One region of the Tepidibacillus sp. HK-1 genome, then DNA from elsewhere that is predicted to be linked to it. Evidence: a T-box and tRNA genes for the amino acid it is inferred to sense, from the RefSeq annotation. Region 1 holds a T-box; the other holds one or more tRNA genes.

Evidence for each region. The T-box of region 1 lies ahead of pheS (phenylalanine--tRNA ligase subunit alpha). A T-box ahead of a tRNA ligase gene usually reads a tRNA of that ligase, here a tRNA-Phe.
Region 2: it has a tRNA-Phe gene. The T-box ahead of pheS (phenylalanine--tRNA ligase subunit alpha) is inferred to sense a tRNA for this amino acid. The anticodon was not compared.

The regions. Positions count from the first base shown of each region.
Region 1 covers NZ_BDGM02000028.1:14,382-23,745, reverse strand. The annotation lists gene BEN26_RS12555 (potassium channel family protein) at 1-244, opposite strand, end outside; gene BEN26_RS12550 (CvpA family protein) at 391-942, opposite strand; gene zapA (cell division protein ZapA) at 951-1,208, opposite strand; gene pheT (phenylalanine--tRNA ligase subunit beta) at 1,398-3,815, opposite strand; gene pheS (phenylalanine--tRNA ligase subunit alpha) at 3,831-4,865, opposite strand; T-box leader at 4,931-5,159, opposite strand; gene BEN26_RS12530 (TrmH family RNA methyltransferase) at 5,217-6,020, opposite strand; gene BEN26_RS12525 (potassium channel family protein) at 6,028-6,693, opposite strand; gene sspI (small acid-soluble spore protein SspI) at 6,847-7,050, shown strand; gene BEN26_RS12515 (M42 family metallopeptidase) at 7,118-8,191, opposite strand; gene BEN26_RS12510 (Na+/H+ antiporter NhaA) at 8,448-9,364, opposite strand, start outside.
Region 2 covers NZ_BDGM02000012.1:62,301-71,664, reverse strand. The annotation lists gene BEN26_RS07870 (DHH family phosphoesterase) at 1-1,661, shown strand, start outside; gene rplI (50S ribosomal protein L9) at 1,658-2,104, shown strand; gene dnaB (replicative DNA helicase) at 2,129-3,475, shown strand; gene BEN26_RS07855 (adenylosuccinate synthase) at 3,712-4,998, shown strand; tRNA gene BEN26_RS07850 (tRNA-Lys) at 5,203-5,278, shown strand; tRNA gene BEN26_RS07845 (tRNA-Glu) at 5,292-5,366, shown strand; tRNA gene BEN26_RS07840 (tRNA-Phe) at 5,430-5,505, shown strand; gene BEN26_RS07835 (hypothetical protein) at 5,573-5,938, opposite strand; tRNA gene BEN26_RS07830 (tRNA-Thr) at 6,083-6,158, shown strand; gene BEN26_RS07825 (peptidoglycan DD-metalloendopeptidase family protein) at 6,223-7,728, shown strand; gene yycF (response regulator YycF) at 7,967-8,671, shown strand; gene walK (cell wall metabolism sensor histidine kinase WalK) at 8,678-9,364, shown strand, end outside.

The DNA.
Region 1 (9,364 bases):
TGCTTGATTGGATATCTTCACCAATCGCCACAATGACCACATCAAAATTACGAATCCCAATGGTTTTTAAAGCAACTTCATCTGTAGAATCTACTTGTAATACATGTGTAGCCCGATTGACCATTTCTTGAACTTTTTCCTCTTTTGAATCAATTCCTAGTACTTCATAGCCCATTTCATATAGTGTTCCAGCTAAACTTGAACCAAAACGTCCCAAACCAATGACTGCAAATTGTGTAGCCACTTTTTTCTCCTCCTAAAATAATGCCCTTATAAACACAAGAAAACACATATAGTACTCTACTTATTTTCTATGAAAATGTCAACGAAATTCATAAAAAAAATCATACCTAATTTGGCATGATTTGTAATGTATATTAGCTTATACGATTAAAGATATGAAGAATTAGAGGTGTTCCATAGATGATATAATTTCTCAGTAATAGCAGGTGTCATTTGCAACGTATATTTAGCAAAATAGGATCCTTCTAAAACATTTTTTAATTCTGCCCATGGCATGACTGAGAGGATATGAACCAATATAATCAGAATAAAAAGAATTTGGACAAGTCCTAATAATGCACCAGAAAGTCGATTTACAATGGCAATACCGGGTAAACTGGCAATCTGATGTAGAATGCTACCCCCAATATTCAAAATAAGCTTAGTACCAAAAAAGATAAGAAAGAATGCAATCGCATTATAAAACATTGTGGGAAGCTGAAAAGTTTCCGAAAATAAATACAAAGAAGACTGTTCAAATGTTGGCATAGGCACTACACTTTGTATCAAAGGTACTAATTCACCTGAAAAGCGATAGGCTAAATAAAGAGAAAGAAAAAAACCTATAAAGTGAATGAACTGACGAATTAAGCCTAACTGATAACCTCGAAAAATGGAGACAATGATGATGATCACAATAATCAGATCCATTGTATTCATCTTTTCACCTACTCTTCTTCTTCAATCAACTTTAACAATTCATCATACTCTTGTTTCAACCTAAAATATTCATCAGCAATATTCACCGCAGTAAGCACCGCAATTTTAGTTGTATCTAATCGAGGATTAGAATCCGCAATTTGTTTCATTCTTTCGTCAACATATCCAGCAACCATCCGCATATAATTTGAACTCGCTTTTCCCACAATTTTATACTGTTGTCCATAAATCATGACGGGTAGACGATTTTTTTGCTCTTCATTCACTTATAGAACCCCCTTGCTGCCTCTATATACTTCGATGTTGTAATACATTCTATAGAAAGGTATAAAATTCCTTCAATATAGACCAGTATATCATGATTTATAAGCGATGAGGGAAAAAAGAGGTCACCTTAAGTTTAGGCAACCTCTTGTAAATCGTCGATTTGCTTCATTGTTCGAAAAGGATTGTAATTATTTTCTTAATTCTGCGTGATACTTTTCCTTCAGTTGTTCCAGAATTTGTCCATGTCTCTTTGCTACTTCTTCATCTGTTAAGGTACGTTCTGGACTACGATAGATAAGTGAAAAAGCGATGCTTTTTTTATCTTCCCCTAATTGTTCACTCATGTAAACATCAAACAAGGTAAGATCCTCTAACAACTCTCTACCATTTTCATAAATAGTATCCATTAACGAGCTGGATTCTACATTTTTATCAACAACCACTGCTATATCCCTTTGAATTGCAGGATATTTTGGCAATGGCTGATATTCAATTTCTATATCTGCTAGTTCCAGAATGGTATTCAAATCTAATTCAAAACCATAGCATTCATCTAAATCATATTGAGTTTGAACTTCTGGGTGAATCTGACCAATATAACCGATGATTTTTTCCCCAATTTTGATCTCTGCTGTTCGACCAGGATGAAAGCCTTTTGCCCTAACCGCTTGATATTCGACATTTCTTAATCCTAAGCTAATAAATAAGTGTTCTAGAACCCCTTTTACTTCATAAAAATCTATGTTGTGTTCTTTGGATTGCCAATGTATGGGTAAGGAACCCATCATAAAACCTGCAACAGTCCATCTCTCAGAAGGAAGTTCAGTTAAATGAATTTCATTGGAAATAAAAGTGGCTCCTATTTCATATATACGAATATTATGATTGCGACGATTCACATTGTATTTAGCTATTTCTAACAATTGTGGGAGAAGTTGTGTTCTCAAAAATTGCCTTTCTTCACTCATTGGCATGGCTAAAGAAATAGGTCTTGGCTGATTCGCTAACCCTTGTAATATATCAAGTTGGGATTCTCCGATAAAAGTATAACTGATTACTTCCTGTAAACCAGAAACCTCCAGAAGATTTTTTATCATTCTACGAAGTTTTTGTTTTTTGGTTAACCCACCTTGGATATATTCGCCAATAGGTAATGTTGTCGGGATATGATCATACCCATAAATTCTTGCGATTTCTTCAATTAAATCCGCTTCAATCGTAACATCTGGTCTTCTAGTAGGAATGATTACCCTTAGGCCACTCGTTTCTTCTTCTACAGAAAAACCTAAGCGTTTCATAATAGCAACCATTTCTTGTACATCTAACTCAGTACCAAGAATTTGATTGATACGATCTGGCTTTAATGAAATCATCAATTCTGTTGGTTGTTCTAACTTTTCTTCTGTAATTCCACCTTCAATGCTACCCCCAGCATACTCTACTAATAATGCCGCTGCTCGATTTAATGCCGCATAGATTCGATTGGGGTCAACCCCTTTTTCAAAACGCATACTTGCTTCAGAACGAAGCCCAAGCTTTTTAGAGGTTGATCTGATGGAAAAGCCCTTAAAATAGGCTGATTCTAATAAAATTTGGGTTGTGTTTTTTGTAACTTCACTATTGGCAGCCCCCATTACTCCTGCGATAGCAATAGGTTTTACTCCATCGGTAATCAAAAGCATTTGTTCGTCTAATTCTCGTTCTTGGTCATCTAAGGTGACGATTTTTTCATTAGGTTTTGCCATCCGTACAACAACCTTTGCTTGATCCAATTTTTCAAAATCAAAGGCGTGTAAAGGCTGCCCGTATTCCAACATGACAAAGTTGGTAATGTCAACCACATTATTAATGGGTCTGATTCCTGCTGCAATCAGACGATTTTGCATCCATTGTGGAGAATCTGAAATTTTTACATTTTTAACTAGACGGGCTGCATAATGAGGACAGGCTTCAGGTGACTCAATCTTAATTTGAACAGAATGATTTTGGTCAATGTTATTCTCTAGATTTATTTCAGGTAGTTTTATATTCCTGTCTAAAATAGCGGCTACCTCATACGCAACACCAATCATGTTTAAACAATCTGAACGGTTTGGCGTTAAGTCCAACTCTAGGATGTAATCATTAAACCCTAACAAAGGTTCAATCGGCTCACCAATTTTGGCATCGTCTGAAAGAACTAGAATCCCTTCAGTTTTTTCTTTAGATAATAATTTTTCATTCATTCCTAATTCTTTGGCGGAACAAATCATCCCTTCAGAGTCAACTCCACGCAATTTTGCCTTTTTAATTTTAATATCTCCTGGTAAGGTAGCACCAACTAATGCGACAGGTACCTTTTGACCCTGTGCAACATTTGCCGCACCACAAATAATTTGTAAAGGTTCACCCTGACCCACGTCTACCTTACACAAACTTAATTTCTCGGCATTTGGATGCTGTTCTCGTTCTACTACATAACCGATTACTACTTTTTCTAAAGCAGGATTGCTTTTTTCTACAAGATCAACTGCTACACCACTACGAGTTAACTTTTCCGCTAATTCATAAGGATCGATATCTTGAATGTCAACATATTGGGATAACCATTGATAGGATACTCTCATCTTTTCTAACCTCCCTTAAACCCGTTTAAACTGATCTAAAAATCTTAAATCGTTGGTGTAAAAATGACGAATGTCGTCAATACCATATTTCAACATAGCGATCCTTTCTACACCCATACCAAAGGCAAAGCCGGAAAACTTTTCTGGATCATAGCCAGCCATCTCTAACACTTTTGGATGAACCATCCCTGAACCAAGGATTTCGATCCAACCAGTATTTTTACATGTTCGACAGCCATCTCCACCACACATCATACAGGATACATCTACCTCTGCACTTGGTTCTGTGAAAGGAAAGAAGCTTGGACGTAAGCGAATTTTTGCATGCTCGCCATACATTTTCTTAGCAAAATTAAGAAGCACCCCTTTTAAATCAGTCATGGTAATTTTTTCATCAACCACAAGTCCTTCAATCTGGATAAATTGATGGGAATGAGTCGCATCATCGTCATCTCTACGATAAACTTTTCCTGGACAAATGATTTTTACAGGAACATTTCCTTTTTTGTTTAGCATCGTCCGCACTTGAACAGGAGAAGTATGTGTCCGCATTAAGATTTCTTCTGTAATATAGAATGAATCTTGCATATCACGAGCAGGATGCTCTTTTGGTAAGTTTAATGCTTCAAAGTTATAGTAATCTGATTCTACTTCTGGACCTTCAGCTACCTCAAATCCCATACCGATAAAAATATCTTCAATTTCCTCAATCACTTTTGTTAATGGGTGCCTATTCCCTTGGCTTATTGGTTTACCAGGTAAAGTGACATCAATGGTTTCTTTCTCAAGTTTTTCTTCTAAAGCCTTGTTTTTTATTGCGGTCTCTTTTAAATTTAGACCCCTTTCAATTTCTTCCCTTATTTCATTAACCAACTTTCCAATGAGCGGGCGCTCTTCTGCTGAAACATTTGCCATCCCTCGTAATACTTCTGTGATGGGACCTTTTTTGCCTAAATATTTTACTTTTACTGCAGTTAAAGCTTGGATGTCATTTACTTGATCAATTTCCGTTAGAGCTTCTTGCTTCAATTGCTCTAATCGCTCCTTCATAACATTTCCTCCCTTGTATCATATACTTAAAAATAGCCCACAAAAAAAGAGGCCTTTCATCCTTGGCAAGGGACGAAAGACCGTGGTACCACCCTAATTTATGAACAATTAAACAAGATTGATTGTTCAACTTTAGTGTCTTAACGTAGACAAAACGGATTCTCCTACTGATCCTTTTCAGAGATCTGCTCCAGAGCGAACTTCAATAAAACCATCTTAGAGATGCTTCCAGTCTATGACATCTCCTCCCTAAAAGATGGGAATTTATCTACTCTTCTCTTTCCTCGCATTCAAATATAAAATTATATCTTTGGTTATTATGTATCATTATACTGATGTATAAGCTAGACTTCAAGCCCAACCCTTTTCCATTTGCCTTACTCTTTCGTATAAAATAAGCGTTGTGGCCATTGCTACATTTAGCGATTCTGCTTTCCCAACTAAAGGGATTTTTATCATTTCATCTACTTGTTGTTTTCTTGAATCAGACAACCCTTTTGCTTCATTTCCTACTATTATAGCCACTTTTTGTGTAAGATCAACATCAAAATAAGTTTTGCTTGCATATGGGCTTGTCCCAATCACTTTAACACCGTTTTTCTGTAACTTAGGAATAATTTGGTCTAATTCATCTTGTACGATTGACAGGTGAAAAATCGATCCCATCGCAGAACGGATTACCTTTGAATTGTATAGCTCGACTGTACTATTTCCTAAAATAATGCCTTGTACCCCGGCTGCATCTGCACTGCGAATAATTGTTCCTAGATTTCCAGGATCCTGAATTTGATCGATCAGCAAGTAAAAAGAAAATTGGTTTTCAAACAGTTTCTCTATCTCGATATTTTTCTTTTTTAATATAGCCAAAACCCCTTGGGGGGTTTCAGTATCTGATAATTTTTCAATCACAGGTGTTGATACGGAAACAATAGGAATGGACAAGTCATACTTCTCTAGATGAAGAGCTAATGATTCTGGAAGATCCTTTCCCTGATCAAAAATTAGGGCTTCAATTTCTTGTTTTGCATCGATCGCTTCCTCAATAAGTTTGATTCCTTCAATGATGTATAACCCTTGTTCTTGTCTTCCCTTTTTACTCTTTAGTTGATACCATGTCTTAATTCTAGGATTATTGATTGATTGAATGACTTCCATTTTTTTCTCACTTTCCATTCATGACAAAATCTTCAAACTTTCTTAAATCTTTATTATGTCCAATAACGACTAAGATATCCCCTGTTTTTATCATGTCATTTGCATCAGGGGCTACATTGATACGATGGTCATTCTTGATTGCCATGACGTTACATCCAAATCGTGCACGGATATTTAATTCAACCAAGCTTTTGTGGTTCATTTTTTCACTCGCAATAATTTCAACGATGCTATATTCATCAGACAGTTCGATGTAATCTAAAATATTCGGTGTAACCAGATTATGCGCTACCCTTGCTCCCATATCTCGTTCTGGAAAGACGACCTTTGAGGCTCCAATTTTATATAATACTTTTGCATGTAATTGATTTTGCGCTTTAACCACAATCGTTTCTACACCTAGTTCTTTTAAAAGTATAGTAGTTAAAATACTGGCCTGAATATTTTGTCCGATCGCGACAACAACCACATCAAAATTGCGGATTCCAAGTGCCTTTAACGCGGTTTCGTCAGTGGAGTCAGCTTGTACACAATGGGTAACCACGTTAACGTTTTCTTGAATCCTTTCTTCATTGATATCTATAGCCATCACTTCATAATGAAGATCATACAATTCTTTTGCAACACTTGATCCAAACCTGCCCAAACCAATCACTGCAAATTGCTTGCTCATATGGCTACTCCCTTCACCATGATTTTTTTATATTATATCATATCTACAAGCTCTTTTCCTAAAAACTAATGGTTTGATCAATATAGGGTATACTAAAAAAAAATTCCATAAAAGTGACCATTTCCTTACCATTAAATATAGGAGGTTAAAGAGATGAACATTGACCTACGTCAAGCTATCATTCAAAACATAAAAGGAAAAGATGAAGAACAATTAAAAGACATGATCAATACAGCGATTAAAGATCATGAAGAAAAAACCTTACCTGGATTAGGTGTCTTATTTGAAGTGATTTGGCAACACAGTGATTCACAATCACAGAACGAAATGATTGATGCACTAAGTAAAAATATATAAACACCAAAGAAAAAGAGGAAGAAGGAAAAGAATGAGCCATCCAACAGAGGAGACTCATTCTTTCTTTTTATCTAGCCATGATTTCTTTTACCGTCTTTTCATCTAATCGTTTAATGACTTTCACAAGTAAATTGACTGCTTGTTCAAAATCATCACGATGAAGAATCGCAGCATGGCTATGAATGTAACGTGTAGCGATCCCTATTACTGTAGAGGGGACTCCCTTTCCATACAAGTGAAAACGCCCTGCATCTGTTCCTCCCCCTGCTAATGCTTCATATTGAAAAGGAATGTTTTCTTCTTCAGCAATATCAACGACAAAATCCCTTAAGCCTCGATGAGGAACCATAGACGCATCAAATAATAAGATTTGTGGACCCTTTCCCATTTTACTTACTGCTTCATCATCTGTAACCCCTGGAGTATCGCCAGCGATTCCTACATCTATAGCAAAAGCAATATCTGGTTGAACGGTATTCACAGAAGTTTGTGCACCACGAAGACCCACTTCTTCCTGTACTGTACCTACTCCATATACAGTATTAGGGTGTTGTTCATCTTTTAATCGTTTAAGCACTTCTACTGCAATCGCACAACCAATCCGATTATCCCATGCTTTTGCCATTAACATTTTTGGATTTTTCATTACTGTAAATGGAGAAACCGGTATAATTGAATCTCCAGGACGTACACCGAATTCTTCAGCTTCTTCCTTACTGATTGCTCCAATGTCGATAAACATATCTTTTTTCTCAACTGGCTTCTTCCTAGCTTCAGGTGGTAAAATATGTGGTGGCTTAGAGCCAATGATACCAATCACTTCACCTTTTCTCGTATGTATCGTTACCCTTTGAGCAAGCATGACTTGTTCCCACCAACCGCCAAGGGGTTGAAACTTGATAAATCCATCATCTGTAATCCGTGTTACCATAAAAGCGACTTCGTCTAAATGTCCGGCAATTAAGATTTTAGGACCCTGATTTCCTTTTCTCGCAATTAAACTCCCTAAGTTATCAGTATAAACCTCATCAGCATAAGGTTCGATATACTTTCTCATCACTTCTCTAGCAGCTGCTTCATTCCCAGGTGCTCCTGGTGCTTCAGTTAATTCCTTAAACATTTGTAATGTCAAATCTTCCATTTTAACGCCCCTTTTCCATTGGAATTCCTATCCAATCTTATTATAGCGAATGATTAAAACTTTTAAAACATTTTCAACCAAATGTTCCCTTTCGATATTATTTACGATTTCCTAAGGAAAAATCATATATAACAAAAAAAGACTCCAAGGTTAAATTAAAATGTACCCTTTGTAAAGGACATTTTAAATTCTCTTAGAGCCTTTCATCATTCATTTCATTTAACGTAAAATTTAATTTTACGTGGGTCATTAAAACTTAATTTTGCGTACTCGTTTCTTTCATCTTTTTGATACCTAGTAGTTTGCCAAGGATAAAGGCAAAAATTGCAGCACTTGCACTAAAGAGCGCTCCCATTTTTGCTGCTCCTTGGATCACTGGATCAGTAAATGCAGCCCCTGCTACAAAGAGTGCGACTGTTAATCCCATCGCAGCAATGACACCAGCAAGGAATAATTCTTTCATTCCCATACCTGTTGGTAATGGGAAACCTAACATTTTGGCAATAGAACCTAAAGTAAAGATTCCCACCGTTTTTCCAACAAGTAATCCGACAAAGACTAACCAAGTCGTTGTTCCAATTTCAGAAAACTCTACACCGGCATTGGATAAGCCAAACATAAATAATCCGAAATCTACAAAGATTTTCCACTCATGTTCAAATTTCGTAAGGGTAGTATGAGAGGTCTCATCATCTTCAAATAAATGCCCATGTTCTTCTTTTGGATTTGGTAAAAATGGAATAATCACGACTAATGCTAGTGCAGGATGCAAATGCGCGTTGTGTAAACCTATCCAACTAAGAACTCCACCTAATAGGAGATAAGGCCAATAATTGGTTACTCCTTTTTTTCTTAATATAAAGGAAATTGCCATCCCTGCTAAGGTAACTAACAGCCAAATCGGTTCTACTGGATTCACAGGATCAGGATAAAAAATCGCAATGATCACTAACCCGATGGCATCATCTGCAATCGCTAATAATAATAAAAAGGAAACAGCTGGATGTTTATCACCAAAAACAAAGCGAGCAACTAGCCATGCAAGTGCAATATCAGTTGCTGTTGGAATCCCCCAACCCCTTAAATACTCTGGAGATCCTATGATTGAATTTAGTAGTAAATAAACAGCTACAGGCCCAAGTACCCCACCCATTGTAGCCATCAGTGGATTAA
Region 2 (9,364 bases), on a different contig from region 1:
ACAATTCATATCTCCTAGAGATCACTGGTGAAAAAGATCTGATTGGGAAAAAAGTCTCTGAAGTATTTTCGACAATTAATTTAGAAGAATTAAATGTAAAGAAAGATATTCATTATCAAGACAAGATTTATGAAGTTGAGTTTCGTAAGAATGAAAGACTTATCTTTGTAATGGATGTGACAGAATATAAGAATCTCCAATCTCAATATAAGGACGAACAACCGGTCTTTGGAATAATCCACCTAGACAATTTTGATGAGGTAGCACAAGGAATGGATGATTTAAATCGTAGTCTATTGCTTACCAATATCACAAGTACAATCAATGATTGGGCTTCTAAATTGGGGATTTATATTAGAAGATATACTTCAGATAAGTTTTTTATTGTAACCACACAAAAGGTATTGGAACAAATGGAGAAATCTCGTTTTGATATTTTAGATATTGTACGTGAAATGACAGAGGATAACAAAATTCCATTTACATTAAGTATTGGAATTGGCGCAGGGGCAAGTTCGTTAATTGAGATCGGACAAATGGCTCAATCCAGTTTAGATATTGCATTAGGCCGTGGTGGAGACCAAGCGGCGGTCAAAGTAGGGGAACGTTTATCTTTTTATGGTGGAAAATCTAATGCTGTTGAGAAACGAACAAGGGTTAGAGCGAGAGTAATCGCTCATGCTCTTAAGGATTTGATTCAAGAAAGTGACATAGTCTTAATTATGGGGCACAAAACTCCTGACATGGATGCAATCGGTGCTTCAATTGGTATTTTAAAAGCTGTGCGGGTGAATGATCGGAAAGGTTATGTAGTCTTAGACCAGCCTAATCCTTCGATTGAAAAATTATTAGATGAAGTTTCTCATCATAAAGAGTTACCTCAATATTTCTTAACACCAGAAAAAGCATTAAGCATGGTATCGTCAAGAACCTTACTTATTATGATTGATACCCATAAACCCTCTATGACGATCGAGCCTAGATTGGTTGAAAAGATTGATCGGGTTGTGGTGATCGACCATCATCGCCGTGGAGAAGAATTTGTTGAAGATCCAGTCCTTATTTATATTGAACCCTATGCCTCTTCCACTAGTGAACTTGTAACAGAATTGCTTCAGTATCAAAAAGATAAGTTTTCTATGGATCCATTAGAGGCAACTGCATTACTTGCAGGGGTAGTGGTTGATACAAAAGGGTTTGGCTTCAGAACAGGTTTTAGAACTTTTGATGCAGCTTCATTTTTAAGGCGAAATGGAGCAGACCCCATATTAGTTCAAAAACTTTTAAAAGAAGATATCGAGCAATATATTCAAAAGGCAGAATTAGTAAAAAGGGCTAGGATTGTTTTTGATAATATCGCAATCGCTGTAGCTGAAGGGAAAAACGATCAATTGATGATTGCTCAAGCTGCAGATACGTTATTAAACATGAGTGGTATTTTTGCGGCTTTTGTTATTAGTGTTCGCACCGATGGCCTTACCTCAATTAGTGCACGTTCATTAGGACAAGTAAATGTACAATTAATAATGGAAAGAATGGGAGGCGGTGGCCATCTAACAAATGCTGCTGCTCAGTTAGAAGGAGTTACCGTTGAAGAAGCAGAAACAAGATTGATAGAGGTATTACAAACATATCAACAAGAAGGAGGATTAACCATATGAAAGTGATCTTGCTAAAGGATGTAAAAGGACAAGGGAAAAAAGGTGATATTAAGGAAGTATCTGATGGATACGCTAGAAATTTTTTGATAGCTAAAGGATTAGCCAAAGAAGCGACAACAGGTAATGTAAAAGAGTTAGAAGCTCATAAACAAAGTGAACTAAAAAGAAAAGCGGATGAATTAACAAATGCAAAGAAATTGGCAGAGGAACTAGAGAAAATAACGATTACTATTCCCTCTAAAGCAGGTGAGGGCGGTAAATTGTTTGGTGCAATTACAACAAAACAGATCGCAGACCAATTAAAAAAACAAAATATAAACATTGATAAAAGGAAAATTTTATTAGATGAACCGATTCGTCATTTAGGTTATACTCAAGTATTGATAAAACTTCATCCAGAAGTAACTGCAACGATTAAAGTACAAGTTGTCGAAGAAAAATAGAGACTAAGATAGAGGGGAACTCTCATGAGTGAACTTTTTTTAGATCGAATTCCACCGCAAAATGTGGAAGCGGAACAGGCTGTTTTAGGTGCAATTCTATTAGAAAAAGAAGCGCTAATCACCGTGATGGAGATTCTATCACCTGATGATTTTTATCGAAGTGCTCATCAAAAGATCTATCGATCTATGATCGAGTTATCTGAAATGGGTGAACCTGTTGATCTGATTACGTTAACTGCGGATCTACAAACTAAAAAGCTGCTAGAGGAAGTGGGGGGTGTTTCTTACCTTACAGACCTAGCAAATGCAGTACCGACAGCAGCCAATGTTGAATATTACGCCAAAATTGTTGAAGAAAAAGCAATTTTAAGGCGATTGATCCGTGCAGCAACGGAAATTGCAAGCACTGGTTATATTGGCAGTGATGATATAGGAGAAATCATAGGAGATGCAGAAAAACGTATCCTAGAGATTTCACAAAAACGATCAAAAGATGGATTTATTCCGATTAAGGACGTATTGATGGAAACGTTGGATCGTATTGAATTCTTGCACCATCATAAAGGAGATATCACAGGGATTCCATCTGGGTTTACAGATTTAGATAAAATGACATCTGGCTTTCAGAAATCTGATTTGATTATCCTAGCAGCTAGACCTAGTGTGGGGAAAACCGCATTTGCTTTAAATGTAGCTCAGAATGTGGCGGCAAGGGCAAAGGAAGTTGTTGCGATCTTTAGTTTGGAGATGTCAGCTAGTCAGCTCGTCCAAAGGATGATTTCTGCAGAGGGAAATATTGATGCTCACAAACTGCGTACTGGTATGATGGAAGAGCATGACTGGCAAAAGTTGACGATGGCCATGACTACCTTGTCTGAAGCACCAATATATATTGATGATTCTCCAGGTGTGACGGTCTACGACATCCGTTCCAGATGTAGAAGATTAAAAGTGGAAAAAGGGTTAGGCCTTATTGTCATTGACTATTTGCAATTGATCCATGGCCGTGGCAAATCTGATAATCGCCAACAGGAGATCTCGGAGATTTCTAGACAGCTTAAAGGGATTGCTAGGGAACTAAATGTTCCAATTATCGCATTATCCCAGTTAAGTCGTGCAGTAGAACAAAGACAAGATAAAAGGCCAATGTTATCAGATATCCGTGAATCTGGTAGTATTGAGCAGGATGCAGATATTGTTGCTTTTTTGTATCGCGATGATTATTATAATCCGGAAACAGAAAAACAAAATATTATCGAAATTATTATTGCTAAACAAAGAAACGGACCGGTTGGTAAAGTAGAATTGGTATTCTTAAAGAATTTTAATAAATTCGTAAATTATGCTAAAGAACAACATAATGAAGAATAAAAACGAAATAAACAAGAAAAATAAGTGAAGGATTCTTTCTATTTTCCAGAAGAGTTTCCTTCGTTTTTTTTATCAAAATCATTTAAAACGTTAACAAAATGAAGCAAAAATACGAATAATAATATATATATTTAATTAAATGTTCGTATTTGTCGTTGACAAGGGGAATAAGCATTGCTAAACTTTATATGTATTGAAATACGACTTTTAAAGGACAAAAAACTGGAGGTGTTTCCATGTCTACTGTCGTTGTAGTAGGAACACAATGGGGAGACGAAGGAAAAGGAAAGGTTACCGATTATCTAGCTGAAAAAGCGGAAGTTGTTGCAAGGTATCAAGGTGGGAATAATGCAGGTCATACGATCACAATTTATGGAAAGAAATTTAAGCTGCATCTTATACCATCTGGGATTTTTTATAGTGATAAAATATGTGTGATTGGCAATGGAATGGTGATTGACCCCAAGGCATTAGTTCAAGAACTTAACTATATTCATGAACAAGGATTTAGTACAAAGAATTTAAGAATTAGTAATCGTGCGCATGTGATCATGCCTTACCATATTAAGTTGGATCTTGTAGAAGAAGAAAGAAAAGGTAGTAACAAAATCGGAACAACGGGTAAAGGAATTGGACCCGCATATATGGACAAAGCGGCTAGAGTTGGGATTCGTATCGCTGATTTGTTAGATGAACAGGAATTTGAAAAAAAATTAAGAAGGAATCTTGAAGAGAAAAACCGTCTATTTGAAAAATTTTATGAAACAGATGGGTTTAAAGCAGAGAAAATTTTAGAGGAATATGCGATATATCGTGAAATCATCAGACCTTACGTGGTTGATACTTCTGTCGTTTTAAATGATGCCATTGACCAAGGGAAAAGGGTATTATTTGAAGGAGCCCAAGGGGTTATGCTTGATATTGATCAAGGTACTTACCCATTTGTCACTTCATCTAATCCTGTGGCAGGTGGAGTGACGATTGGTTCTGGTGTAGGTCCAACAAAAATTCATCATGTTGTAGGTGTTGCAAAAGCCTATACGACTCGTGTTGGCGATGGGCCATTTCCTACTGAATTGAATAATGAAATAGGTGATCGAATTCGTGAAGTCGGCAACGAGTATGGAACAACGACAGGAAGACCTAGACGAGTAGGCTGGTTTGATAGTGTGGTTGTAAGACATGCTCGACGTGTTAGCGGAATTACCGAGTTATCTTTAAATTCAATTGATGTATTGACAGGTATTCCTACATTAAAAATTTGTAAAGCATATAAGTATAACGGAGAAATCATTGAGGAGTTCCCCGCCAATTTAAGGGTGTTAGCTGAATGTGTGCCTGTTTATGAAGAGCTACCTGGATGGGATGAAGATATTACCGGTGTTCGTAGTTTAAATGACTTACCAGTAAATGCTCGTCATTATATCGAACGAATTTCCCAACTCACTGGAATCCCTATTGCCATCTTCTCAGTAGGGCCAAATCGAGAACAAACAAATATGATAAAAGGCGTATTTGCATAGGCCATCTATTTTTTTCAATATGATCATAGAACCCACAAAAGGAATCGCAATAGTTTTTAAAGAAGCCATCACTTTTGTGGGTTTTTAATTCTGAAAGTTGGATTTGTAGAATAAAGAATCTTTTTGGCGAAAAATGTGCAAAAAAGGTTGCATATTAATTTCTATCGTGGTAATATATTTTTTGTGTCCAAGAGGACAAGTTGTGAGCCATTAGCTCAGCAGGTAGAGCACCTGACTTTTAATCAGGGTGTCACAGGTTCGAATCCTGTATGGCTCACCATTTTTATGCGTATGGCCCGTTGGTCAAGTGGTTAAGACACCGCCCTTTCACGGCGGTAACAGGGGTTCGAATCCCCTACGGGTCACCATACGGGACTAGCTACGCGTCGGAATCCCGTTAGCTTTGCGATTTTAATGTTTTTTTATAATAAGGTTCGGTAGCTCAGTCGGTAGAGCAGAGGACTGAAAATCCTCGTGTCGGCGGTTCGATTCCGTCCCGAACCACCATAAAATGATATACTTTCCGCTTTCCCTACTTTAATAAGTAGGTTTTTCTATTTTCTGAAACATAAACTCAAGTCATTCCGTTATATTTTTTGATGATGTTTTCTACCTGAGGAGCTTGATCCTCATTCATTACAACGGTTAGTAAAATGTTCGGTGGTATCGCAGTTCTATTACCATCTGCCATTCCACTTGCACTGACATCTGCCGCAGCTAGTACTTCTGCGTTATCATTTACTAATGAACCTAATGTTAAATCAGTTAAACTGTCAAATCGACTTGTGATGGGATTTACCTGATCATTTAATTGGTCTCCAGGATAAAAAGCTATTCGATCTACTTGGGTTTCAATTGAATTGTATTGCTGTAGCTCGCTTGCCGCTTTTTGTGCATCTTCAACAGATCGAAAATAAGCCAATATATTTCTTTGGTTCATCATTTTGCCTCCCTTCAAATATAGTGTATATAGAATGCTTGAAGAGCATACATTTTACTAGTGTTCTAAAAATGTTCAGATTTTTCCACTTGAAGTGACAAGCTATATTATGGTAAATTTGAACATATGGAGGCTTTAAAACATGCCGATGTGGCTCAGCTGGTAGAGCAGCTCATTCGTAATGAGCAGGTCGTGGGTTCGAGTCCCATCGTCGGCTCCACTTTAAAAATAGGACATTCTTATGTGAGAGAGAGAAAAATAAACTCCATAAAAAGGAGGTTGTCATGGCGACGTTCAATGATAAATTTACCGATTTTAAAGGTAAATTCCAAAAGGACTTAACCAAGGCTAGTAATTGGGGAAAAACAATAGTTCAGACCGTACAACAATATATTCAATCAAATAAGAAAAGATCAATCATCATTGGTTCAATTACAGGCACAATTTTTATGACTACCCTTTTTGGTGTAGGCTATTATCAGGCAAATGCCGTAAATCTTTATCACGTCTATTTAGATGGTAAAGAAGTTGGGGTTGTTAATAATAAAGAAGTAGTTGAACAATGGAAAGAGCAAGTTTTAAAGCAAGCCCAGAATACATATAGCACGATAACATTAAATTTTGGAAATAAGATTACATATCAGGAAGAGAAGAAATTTAAAGGCCAGTTTGATAACGCTAAGACTTTAAGTGCTCTAAAAGATGCCTTCTCGATTCAAGCGACAGCTGTTGAACTCGTAGTGAATGGAAAAGTAGTTGGATATGTAAAAGATCAAAAAACAGCAGATTTAATACTTGAGCAAATCAAACAGCCTTTTCTTCCAAACAAGAATAAAGATAAAGTAAAAGCAGCTTCTCTTGATGGAAACAATCAACAAATTAGAAAGTTAGATCAAATTCAAATTAAAGAAGAAGTTGTTACCAAAGAGGTTAAAGTAACACCAGCAGAAATTTTATCTGCAGAAGATATGGTGACATTGTTAAAACAAGGGACCTTAGAACAGAAAAAATATATTGTGAAACAAGGAGATACACTTTCTGGAATTGCCCAACAATTTGGCATCACGACGAAACAGATATATCAATTGAATCCTAATATTAAAGGTGAATTCATCAATATTGGTGACGAAGTGATTGTTACAGCCAAAACTCCGCTTGTTACTGTTCAAACAAAAGAAACAGTGATCAATCAAGAAAGAATTCCTTACAAAGTGGTTTATCAAAAGGATTCATCGATGTACTCAAACCAAACAAAAGTGGTACAACAAGGTTCCGATGGTAAGAAAAGTGTGGAATACTCGATATTGAAGGAAAATGGAGTAACCACGCAAAAAACAATTCTAAAAGAAACGGTTATTTCTGAAGCAAAAGATAAAATTGTGAAGAAGGGTACTAAAATTGTTCCTTCACGTGGTTCTGGTACATTATTATGGCCAACAGTAGGAGGAATTATTACCAGTAAGTATGGTTCAAGATGGGGTAGGACTCATGAAGGAATCGATATATCTGGAGTAAGTAATCGTACGATCAAAGCAGCAGATAGTGGAAAAGTCGTTTTTGCTGGTTGGAATGGTGCTTACGGTAAAGCTATTATCATTGATCATGGAAATGGTATGAAAACCCTATACGGCCATTTAAGCCAGATCATGGTCTCTAGTGGAGATAAAGTAGCAAAAGGCCAGCAGATCGGTGTAATGGGAAATACGGGACGTTCTACAGGAACCCATTTACATTTTGAAGTATTGGTCAATGGCAGCAATAGAAACCCATTAAATTATGTAAGAAGATAATCCTGTAAACTAAGGTAGGTTATGTTCAATCAAGGACAAACCTACTTTTTTTTTATGCTGAAGAAAGTATAAATTTCTTCCAGAATTGCCCTTCTCTCCTTAATCTTTATTCATAGAAGGGTGTCTCATAGAAGGGTGTCACATTTATGGTTTTTTTGTTGTGGTTTTCTATGTATTCAGATTGATATACCTTGTGATAAACTTAAATAGATAAGGTTAGAGACAAGGGGGATACGGGGTGAAGTATCGAATTTTAATTGTTGAAGATGAACGGCCAATCTCAGATATTTTAAAATTTAGTTTTGAAAAGGAAGGTTATGAGGTCCTTACCGCTTTTGATGGTTTTGAGGCAATTCAAAAGGTAAGGGATCATCATCCAGATATTATTTTATTAGATATCATGTTACCTGGCAAAGATGGATTAGAGGTTTGCAAGGAAGCAAGAACTCTTACAGATAAACCAATCATTATGCTAACAGCAAAGGATACAGAAGTAGATAAAGTGCTTGGTTTAGAAATGGGTGCAGATGATTATGTAACAAAACCTTTTTCTAATAGAGAGTTAATTGCACGGGTGAAAGCAAATTTAAGAAGAGTCTATTCTTTAGACCAAGCCAATCATCAAGCTCAACAAATACAAATTGGGGAAATTACTATTTATCCATCTACTTATATCGTAAAGAAAATAGAAATGATTATAGAATTAACCCACCGGGAATTTGAACTTCTATATTATTTAGCAAAACATGTTGGACAAACTTTAACCAGAGAGCATTTATTACAGGCTGTATGGGGTTACGACTATTTTGGGGATGTCCGTACTGTAGATGTAACGATTAGAAGATTACGGGAAAAGATTGAAGATGACCCTGGCCGACCAGCCTATATTATTACGAGAAGGGGATTGGGTTATGTATTACGTTATCCATCCGAAAAGGAGTAGTTTCCTTTGAAAGGTTGGAAGTTTTTTCAAAGTATTCAATGGAAATTGGTTGTGATTTATCTCTTACTTATTCTAATATCGATGCAAATTATAGGAATCTATTTTATTCGATCTTTAGAGAGTTATTATTTAGATAATTTTAATGAAACTTTTGCAACACAGGGAAATTTATTAGCAGTAAACCTTGAAAGATATTTAACAGAGGATGGGAAAACAGAGGCAGAGAAAAGAGCAGATATTGACTATTTAGTAGATAATTTATTTGCGTTAAATGGCGTTGATGTCTCGATTATTGATAGTAATGGTGTAATTTTAAGTTCTACGGAGAAGGTTAGTCCAAGCATTATCGGGCAAAAAATTTATCAAACAGAAGTGAATCGGGCATTATTAGGTACAAGAGATGAAGCGATTCGGATTGATGCCAAGACAGGACATCGTACCAAATATTTAGCTCTGCCTATAAAGCAGGGTAATAATGTACTTGGTGCTGTATTCATGAAAGCCTCGATTGAGGGAGTATATGATACGATTTATCGGATTAGTAATATTTTAATGACAGCAACACTTATTGCCTTATTATTTACAGCATGGCTAGGTTTTATTTTATCTAGAACGATTACAAAGCCAATTAAAGATATTACTACTCAAGCGGTTTCACTAACAAAAGGGGATTTTAATCAAAGAGTTAAGATA